DNA from 3 places in the Acetobacterium sp. UBA5834 genome. Region 3 is predicted to be linked to each of the others. Evidence: riboswitches for the same ligand, from Rfam matches in the RefSeq annotation. Region 3 holds a riboswitch; each other region holds the start of a gene.
The links. Region 3 has a riboswitch for cobalamin ahead of B3F51_RS09650 (hypothetical protein). Riboswitches for the same ligand answer to the same signal wherever they lie in the genome.
Positions count from the first base shown of each region.

Region 1 (3,278 bases), on a different contig from region 3:
TTCCATCGCATTTTGGATCGCTTCTGGTGGCATAATATTTTTAAGCTCGACCCGATTAATTTTAATCCCCCAGGGATCGGTGGCTTCATCGAGAATCACCCGCATCTTGGTATTAATGACATCTCGGGAGGTGAGCGTTGCATCAAGCTCCATATCTCCGATGATATTACGAAGGGTCGTAGCCGTTAAGTTTTCAATTGCCTTCATGGGATTATCCACCCCATACATATAAAATTTGGGATCGGTTACCTGCAAATATATAACCGTGTCAATTTGCATTGTGACGTTATCTTTGGTGATAACCGGTTGTGGTGGAAAATCGGCTACCCGCTCTTTTAAACTGATTCGCTTGGAGATCCGGTCTAGAATTGGTATCGCAATATGAAAACCGGTTTCCCAGGTAGAATGATAAGCTCCCAGCCGTTCGACTACATAGGCATTGGCCTGAGGAACAATCTTGGCATTGACAATAATCACAACAATAAAAATGATAAAGATGACACCTAAAATAATGAGTCCATACATGTTTTTTTCCTCCTTTTATTTTGAAATAGTTTCTTTCTCAGCTGCCCGAACCATGGCCTTAACGCCTTCGATTCCCACAACAGTCACTTCAGCACCAATCGGAATAACAACCTCACCATCGACATTTCGGGCTGACCAGGACTTCCCGTCTATTTTGACCGCCCCCTGACCTTTGAGGTTATTGATTTCTTCTTCAACAATGCCCCGGTTTTTAAGTATCCGATCGGCATTGGTCGCCATTTTTTTGGGATCCAGATGTTTCTTTAAAAACGGCTTTGTACCCAATAATAAACCAATGGAAACGACAAAAAAAACGATCATCTGCACCCAGAAAGCCGCGCCAAAATAGGCAGCAACTAAAGCCACCAAAGAGCCCACACAAAACCAGATTGAAACCAACGCCCCAGCTGTAACCAGTTCAGCTACCAGAAAAACGATAAACAAAATCAACCAGATAAAAACAAGATTCATCCTCTCACCTCCCTCATTCATTTGATTTATTATAACATAGTTTGATTCTTTTTTTATCTCAACTGTCCAAATCATTTTTTTAATTTTTTTCTTGCACATTTATTTTTTAGGTTGTATAATCAAAAACAAGTAAATCGAAAAGCGAGCATATGGTGCCTTAGCAATAAGGAGAATAGGGAATCAGGTGAGAGTCCTGAACGAACCCATCACTGTAAGGGCGGAGCAAACCACAAAGACCACTGTTTTTTAATGGGAAGGTGTGGCGTAGCGCTAAAACCCCAAGTCAGGAGACCTGCCTATGATCGATCCTGAATGAACGAAGGTAAAGTTCATGGCGGTTATTTTTATAATAACTGCTGTGGACTTTTTTATTTGCTAAAATACCAACAATCATTCAGGAGGAAACAATGACAATTCTGGAAAAAGCACGGGCGGGTGAAATCACCGCCGAAATGATTTATGTGGCCGAAAAAGAAGGACTCGATCCCGAGCTGATTCGCCAGGGAGTGGCCGCTGGCGAAATCGTTATTCTTAAAAGCGCCCGCCCCAATATCAACCCGGTGGCAGTCGGTAAAGGACTGTTTACCAAGGTCTCAGCCAGCGTCGGGATGTATGAAGTTGACGACACCATCGCCGGTGAAATGGCTAAAATTGACCAGGCCATTAAGGCCAAGGCCGATACCCTGATGGACTTAAGTGTCCGGGGCCCAATCGATGCAATGCGTGAAAAAGTCTTAGCTACAGTGGATCGGCCAGTCGGTACCCTGCCCCTGTATCAAACCCTGGCCATGGCTCAGGAAAAATACGGTACCGCTTTAGATATGACCGCCGACGACATGTTTGCGATGATGGAAAAACAGGCTGCTGATGGTGTCAGCTTTTTAGCCCTGCACTGCGGCACCACCATGGACGTGATCAACCGCGCCAAAGAAGAAGGCCGGATTGATCCCCTGGTAAGTTATGGAGGCTCCCATCTGATCGGCTGGATGATTCACAACCACTGTGAAAATCCTTTCTTTACCCAATATGACCGGGTCCTGGAAATCTGTAAAAAATATGATGTCGTCCTGAGTTTTGCCGACGGCATGCGTCCCGGCTGTATCGCTGATTCACTGGATGGCGCTCAGGTTCATGAATTGGTGATCCTCGGCGGCCTGGTTAAAAAGGCCCGGGCGGCTGGCGTTCAGGTGATGGTTAAAGGTCCTGGCCACGTGCCGCTGGATCAGATTCAAACGACTGTCCAATTACAAAAACAATTATGCGGTGGTGCACCCTACTTTGTCTTTGGTTGTCTGCCCACTGATTCCGGGGCCGGGATGGATCATGTCACTGGTGCCATTGGCGGAGCGATTGCCGCCTATTATGGCGCGGACTTTCTCTGCTATGTGACCCCGGCCGAACACATCGGTATGCCCAGTGCCGAAGATGTCTATCTGGGCGTGATGGCCAGCCGCATTGCCGCCCATGCCGGTGATGTCGGCAAAGGTCATCCGGCGGCGATTGCCTGGGATCTGGAAATGTCCCACGCCCGGCGGGAACTCAACTGGGGCCGACAGATGGAACTGGCCATCGATACCGAAACTGCCACAAAAGTCTGGAAAGATCGCAGCACCAACTTCGCCTCCGAGTGCAGCATGTGCGGCGACTTCTGTGCCATGAAAATTGTCGGCAAGTATTTACGAGACGAAAACCAGGAAGTGAGGAACGAACGATGACCCAAATGTTAAAAGCGCGGGCGGGTAAAATTACCGAAGAAATGGAAATGGTGGCGATTAGCGAAGGCTTCACCCCGGAATTTATCCGGGCGGGAGTAGCCGCTGGCCGGATTGTCATTCCTAAAAATAAATTGCGCAACCGTTCTAAAATCTGCGGCATCGGCGGCGGACTGGACGTCAAAGTTAACGGTCTGATGGGCACCTCCGGTGACCGCGATGACATGGAAATGGAAGTCAAAAAGCTCAAAATCATTGAAGCCGCCGGTGCCCATGGCTTTATGGATTTAAGTATGGGTGCCGATATCGATACGATGCGGACCTTGAGTTTAAGTAATTCCAATATCGCCGCTGGCTGTGTGCCGGTGTATCAGGCGGCCAAAGAAGCGGCTGATAAACGGGGCTTGATGGTCAATATGACCGCCGACGACTTGTTTGAAGTGGTGGAAAAACAGTGCCAGGCCGGGATGGATTTTATGGCTGTGCACTCGGCCTTAAATATGGATCTTCTCAAAATATTGAAAAAAACCGGTCGGGTAGCCGATATCTGCAGTCGGGGCGGCTCGCTGC
Region 1 is NZ_DJGY01000060.1:87,162-90,439, forward strand. It holds gene B3F51_RS11975 (SPFH domain-containing protein) at 1-525, opposite strand, end outside; gene B3F51_RS11980 (NfeD family protein) at 541-996, opposite strand; cobalamin riboswitch at 1,130-1,309, shown strand; gene thiC (phosphomethylpyrimidine synthase ThiC) at 1,404-2,711, shown strand; gene bzaB (B12 lower ligand biosynthesis ThiC-like protein BzaB) at 2,708-3,278, shown strand, end outside.
Region 1: another riboswitch for cobalamin. It lies ahead of thiC (phosphomethylpyrimidine synthase ThiC); the one in region 3 lies ahead of B3F51_RS09650 (hypothetical protein).

Region 2 (3,278 bases), on a different contig from region 3:
GCACTGATCGCCCCAAACACTTTCATCATCAGAAACAACATTTCCTTAAGCTTGGCAATCGACGTATACAGGTAACCAAATCCGAGATAGAGATTGAACTGGCCAATTGGCTGGCTTGAAAAATCAATGCCGATGGCAACGGTACTCAAAATGATAAAGGTAAGCGGAATCATCAGCACCGACAGATAAGCTCCCAGCGGTAAGCCGCCTTTGACAACTGTTAAATAAGCCATGCTGACAATCACCGCCAGCGAGACCAGCTGGTTATTAAGCACGATGCAAAGCAGCAGGGTCAACCCTGAAAAGGCCACTTTAAAGCTGGGGTTCCAGTCTCTGATTTTTGAGGCATAAGCATAATAATCAATGGCTGATCCTTCGCCGTGTTTATGACCGATTTGATGATGATGCTTGTAATGATGATGGCTGTTATCGCTTTTTTCATTCGTTCGGACAAAACCAAGCCGTTTGGCTGAACTGTTTTCCATCTGCACCCATCCTTTCTTTATCTATGATTCCTGTCCATTGCCTGCGCTACTTAACCGTATCAATACGATCGATACATTCAATCAACGCATCAACCGAACTGAATTTATTACTGCACTGCTCTTCAATGCGATCAACAAGAATGATCCTCATTCCCAGCTTTTTAGCGGCGTTGATCTTATCCACGACGCCACCCATGTTGCCGCTTTCTTTGGTCACCAACACCTCTGCCTGGCAGTATTTAAAGAGTTCCATGTTCAGGGCTTCGTTATAGGGCCCTTTGATGGCAATGATGTTTTTGGGGCTGAACCCCAGGCTTTCACATTTACTTAAAACCTTCCAGTCCGGCAGCACCCGCAGATAGACCCGCTTTGAATAGTCCGGAATTCTTTTGAAAATATCAATTCTATTACTGCCCAAAGTCAACAGAATGTTTCCTTGGCAGTTCATCAGAACATCACAGGCTTCCCCATAGCTCTTAACAACGGTAATATCCGGATCATCTTCGTATTTTAGCCGCTCCCGTTCATAACGAATATAGGGCAGATTTTCAAATTTGCAGACATTGATGGCATTTCGGGTTATTTCTGACGAAAAGGGATTGGCCGCATCAACTAAACAGGTTGGTTTTAGGGTTCTGATCAAATGGGTAATGTGATCTTTATTGAGTTTTCCCTGATAAATATCCAGATTCTTAAATTCCTCCAACATCCCGGCACCCAGACGGGTCGTAACGGTTACAGCCGTGTCATGGTTATTTTCTAATAGTCTCGCAATTACAGTCTTGGCATCGGTTGTCCCGGCTATTACTAATACTTTTGACATCTTCCTCCATCACTCTCATTTATATTTTTGCACAAAAAAACCTCATTATCTCTAAACAAGACAATGAGGCCGCAAAAATGCGCACAAAAATAAACCTCCTCCATCTCTCGTAGAGTTTGAGATACACAAACAGGCAGGTCTTCTGGCTTGAGCGTCAACATTGCCTCCTGCCTTCCCATTTCTGGTGGCATTCCTGGAGAAACTCGTCTCTTACAGCGGCGGGACCGCGGGGGATTTTCACCCCTCTTCCCTTTTCACCGGCTTATAATACATTGATTACAGCCGACACCTGTTTATTTATTTAATTCTTATATTTTTCTTAATTCAATAGTACTATATCAAATTTTTCCAGTTTTGTCACGTATTTTTTATCCCAGCGATTTTACGCTCTGAATCGTTCCGTTCTTAAACCCAGCTCGGCCAATGACATTCCGGTGATGGAAAACACATAGGCTTCATCAGGGTCAACCAATGTGATGGCTTCTGAATCGATGGACTCAATTGTTTTTAAATCATCCCTCAGACCGGCCCCTGTTTTTTTCATCAAACTTTCTTTTTTAGTCCAGATTTTCGTAAAAGCCAGGGCCTTGTTATCGCTTTTATTAATCAATTTTAATTCCTGCTCGTTACAGACATATTCAGCCAGCTGGCCATCATAGGCCGCCACGGTTTCAATATCGACCCCGACATCACTGGTATGAATGGCACAGATTACTCCATTTTTACAATGGCTGAGATTAAAGTGGATCTGGGGATAGTCGCTTAAATATGGCTTGCCCTTGGCCGAATAACAAAAGCGAAGCTTTTCCGAAATACCATATTCATTTTTTAACCCGTAATTCAGCAAAACATAGCCCAATACCGACAATTTCTGATCAAGCTTTTGCCGATACGCTGTTGCCTTTTGCTGCCGTTCGTCAGGAAGCAACATCAGACTGCGTTTAAAAAGTTCATCTGAAAATTCTTCCATTTGATCAAATAAATAAACTGCCATTTATACCCCTTCACTTTTAACTTTAATAGTAGCACTATCTTAACAATTTTTTTCGTTCTTGACTATTTTTTTCATAAGTAAAGGGCTAAACCATTCTTCAAATGAAGGTAGTCCAGCCCATTTATTTTTTAATACCGTTAATCTGAAATGATTTATTTTAGTATTCTTCCCGGACTCCAAATTCGGCGTCTTCCACCCATTCTTCCGGACGTTCGACCAGGGTAATCAGATTATCAAAGATTTTATAATGATTCTCTTCCTGCTTGACCAGGTAACCAAACAGTTTTTTAGTTTGTTCATCTGCTGATTCCTGATAAAATTTCTGATAGAGTTCGATGCTGTCCTTTTCCATTTGCAGAGCCATCCGATAGACATCCAGCTGATTGGGGATTTTTTCGAATTTGTTTTTAAAATCACCCCGGTCTTTAAAAACATTGTTGGTATCTGCCAATGCTTCATTATCAGCTAAATCGTAACTTATTTTTGCCAGCTCATTTTTTAGCAATACGGCGTGACCATTTTCGTCCTCGGCCAATAATAAAAACACCGCATTTAACGGATTGTCCTGATTGTTTTTTGCTTGTTCACGGTAATATGCTTCGCCGTCACGTTCCATCTTAATTGCAAATTCAATACTATTCATTTCTTCACCTCTCATCATTTATTAACCTCGTCCTTTGACGATCTTATACTAAACTACTCAAGCAAATTTAAATAAGCGCCATAACCCTGGGCTTCCATTTCCTCGGCTGGAATAAAACGCAGCGCCGCACTGTTAATGCAGTAGCGCAAGCCTCCGGTGGTGATCGGACCATCCTCAAAGACGTGACCCAGGTGGGCATCACCAGTGACGCTACGAACCTCAGTCCGCTTCATCCGCATGCTGGTGTCACTGAGTTCTTTGACCACTTTGGGATCGATCGGTTTGGAAAAACTGGGCCAGCCACAGCCCGATTCAAATTTATCGCTGGATGAA
Region 2 is NZ_DJGY01000015.1:1,416-4,693, forward strand. It holds gene cbiQ (cobalt ECF transporter T component CbiQ) at 1-485, opposite strand, end outside; gene cobK (precorrin-6A reductase) at 532-1,308, opposite strand; cobalamin riboswitch at 1,424-1,616, opposite strand; gene B3F51_RS03435 (4'-phosphopantetheinyl transferase family protein) at 1,691-2,302, opposite strand; gene B3F51_RS03440 (ferritin-like domain-containing protein) at 2,460-2,963, opposite strand; gene msrB (peptide-methionine (R)-S-oxide reductase MsrB) at 2,999-3,278, opposite strand, start outside.
Region 2: another riboswitch for cobalamin. It lies ahead of cobK (precorrin-6A reductase); the one in region 3 lies ahead of B3F51_RS09650 (hypothetical protein).

Region 3 (3,278 bases):
CATTTGACATGCCTTTTTAAATGGAAATACGGTCCGGGTTAATGCGTAAGCAGTCGGTATCGCCAGCAACATACAAATAAGCGTCGCAATACTGGCGGTATATAAGCTTAGCCTGATGGAGAACCGTACTTCCTCCGAATAAAACGCGGCCCCTAAATAGGGGATCCCTTTAAGTACAATTGCCAATAACAAAGCCGTCGTAAAGATAATGACAATAAAGGTAATAATAATGGTTAGTATTTCAAAAAAATCAAAGGTTGATATTTTCCCTCTCATACCAACAATCTAGTTGAGTACTTCATAACCGTTATTTTCCCAAATCGTCTTGACCGGATCCGAATCCAGATAGGTCATAAACGCCGCCAGCGCTTCTGTATTGGCACTTCTGCTTAATTTGGCTGCCGGGACTGTTTTTACATAGGCATTGAGGTCTGGGGTATTGACAATTTCAGCATTGGCTGGCACATTTTCTTTCCAGATAATAATTGCATTGCATTCGTCTACTGACAGGGCATTGGCTATTTCCGGGGCGGTTGCGGCCCGGGCGACGACATTCACATTGTTTAAAATGCCCAGGTCGGTTAAGGCCTTATTGGCGATCTTGCCGATTGGTGTCGCTTCACCATCCCCCAACACAACTTCGACCCCGGCCCCGGTTAAGTCGTTTAAGCCGGTGATACCAAGCGGATTGCCGCTTTTTACCGCCAGCACCGGAATGTGTTTAACCAGATCGATGCTTTCGCTCACCTTGTCCTGAACCGGTTTGAGCTCATCAGCCGAGCCAGCAATAAAGAGATCTCCTTCACCGGTTGTCTGAATCTGATTCTGGATTTGAGCGGCGTTGGCATAAACCACCTGGATATCACAACCGGTTTCTGCTTTAAACTGATCGGCAATCTCACCAAAGGGTTTGGTCATCCCGGCTCCGCAGTATACAAACAGTGTTTGACCATCAAGACTTTTTGTCATATCAACCTTTTCTTCGGCCTGACTTGAATTACTACCACAACCCGACACCAAACCGAGTAGTGTTCCCATTACCAATAAAATCGCTAACCATTTTCCTCTACGTTTCACTCAATTTCTCCTTTTGATTCGCTTAGTATTGTTTTGTTTTGTTATGAATGTTATTATATTGCATACCCTTCTTTTATGTCAAGAAATCATTTCGGTTAAATGCACTTCGCTGTTTAACACTGTTTTGTCTAGCTTAAAATGGGTAAAATTAAAAAGGTAGTATTTAATACCTTGTGGGAAAGGGGGTGTCAAAATGAAATTAAGTGCAAGAAACCAGTTGAAAGGAAAAATTGTTGCAATTGAAGATGGTGCGGTGAGCGGGATCGTGAAAATTGATATTGGAAATGGCAACATTATTTCAGCAACAATTTCCATGGCGGCAATCAAAGATCTTGGATTAGTCGTCGGCGGTGATGCAACTGCGGTCATCAAAGCAACATCGGTTATGGTTATGGTTGACTAGACGAATCTCAATTCAAAACACAGAAGCGGATAGCAATTCCGTTTCTGTGTTTTAGCGTAGCTGAGATCTCCGGCTTTGCAAATAGTATTTAAGTCAGTTATTGTCTCTAATCCAAGGACGTATTTTACCTTCATCTTGAAAAAAACAATAATAGACTTGATTAACACCCATTTTTAGTTTATTATTGGCATAGAAAAGCATTTACAAAAGGAACGCGGTGAAAATCTGCGACAGTTTCTTTGCTACTGTAAGGAGAATATGGACGTATTCAGTCATTGGGAAAACCGAGAAGGCTGGGTGCAGGGAGTCCCTCCAAGTCAGGATATTTTTGTAAACGCATCATCTGTTTGAAGCTTCAAAGAAGGCTGCAAAATGTGAGAAGAAAACGAAATGACGTTCTCCTTTAATTAAATGACGTCACTGAAATAGTCCCGCATTTGTAAACCTTTTTTTGAAAAGGTTTTTTTATTTTTTTGCAGAAATAAAAAAACTGAACACTCAAGAAAAGAGGAAAAAAATGAAAGACGTTGTTATCAAAAAGATTCCCATTGGAACAGATATTGAAAAATTGCTGGGAAAGAAGCCCCTTGAGGCGGATTCCTCTGCTTATGAAGAGTACAGCCATGCTGCGAATATTTTAAGCCAACGGTTTAAACCCCGGGCCATTCTCAAAGAATGTTCGGTCAAAACAACCACCGGCAACACGATTCTGATCGGCGGCCACGTATATAAAAGTAAAATCCTGAAACATCTCTTGTCGGACAACCAAAAGGTGTTTTTGTACCTGTTGACCATCGGCGACATGCCAACCAACCTCAATCAGACCGAAAAATATCTGTTAAATTCGCTTAAACTTCCCGTTATGACTTCAGCAATGCGATATCTGAAAAATACGATCCAGCTGGAGCAAAGCTTTGATAAAATCGGGATGGTCAATCCCGGACTACTCCCGGACTGGTCGATTAAGGCCAATCAAATCATCTTCAATACCTTTAGCAACTCGACCAAAAGCATCGGCATGGAAATAACCCCCTACAGCACCATGCGGCCGCTTTACAGTTCTTCAGGCATTCTTTTTGAGGATTTATTGGATTACTGCGATTGTCAAACCTGCCCCATCGATGCCTGTATCGGTCGGGAAGCACGTTTTGTCCAATCAGCCTAACGGAGAATTTTCATGGCAAATAATAAAAACCGCGTCGCCCTGATCGGACGGATTGGCAGTGGAAAAACCACCTTATTCCAACGGCTGACCAATGAATTGATCACTTATGGCAAAACTCAGCAGGTCAGTTATTCTGACCATTTTATTGATACCCCCGGTGAGTTTATTGAACTGCCCTGTTTTCGACCCCAGGCCATCAATGTGACCTGTGACGCTGGACTAATCGTCCTAATTAATTCCAGCACCGATCACCAAAACTCGGTGCCCCCAAATTTTGTCTGTACCTACAACATCCCGGTGATCGGGGTCATCACCAAAATCGACCACAGGCATAGCGATTTGAAACGCAGTCGGCGTTACCTGACTTATGCAGGTATCCATCCGGATAAGATTCATCCGGTCAGTGCCATTACCGGGGATGGGATCAGGGAGCTGAAAGCGGTTCTTCAGAAATATATCACTTTTGAAATCTAAGTGAGAAAGCACACAATCACTTGAATGATAAAGCCACCCACTGATATTACCCCAGGCAGACAAAATCCCTATTTGACCAGCCAAATAGTATTTTCTGCCTGAACACAAACGATTCAAAGACACTGATTTCTTGATATCGTTTAAAAAAGCGCGTTAATT
Region 3 is NZ_DJGY01000048.1:1,212-4,489, reverse strand. It holds gene B3F51_RS09665 (ABC transporter permease) at 1-276, opposite strand, end outside; gene B3F51_RS09660 (substrate-binding domain-containing protein) at 286-1,077, opposite strand; gene B3F51_RS09655 (TOBE domain-containing protein) at 1,271-1,480, shown strand; cobalamin riboswitch at 1,649-1,823, shown strand; gene B3F51_RS09650 (hypothetical protein) at 1,998-2,645, shown strand; gene B3F51_RS09645 (EutP/PduV family microcompartment system protein) at 2,658-3,119, shown strand.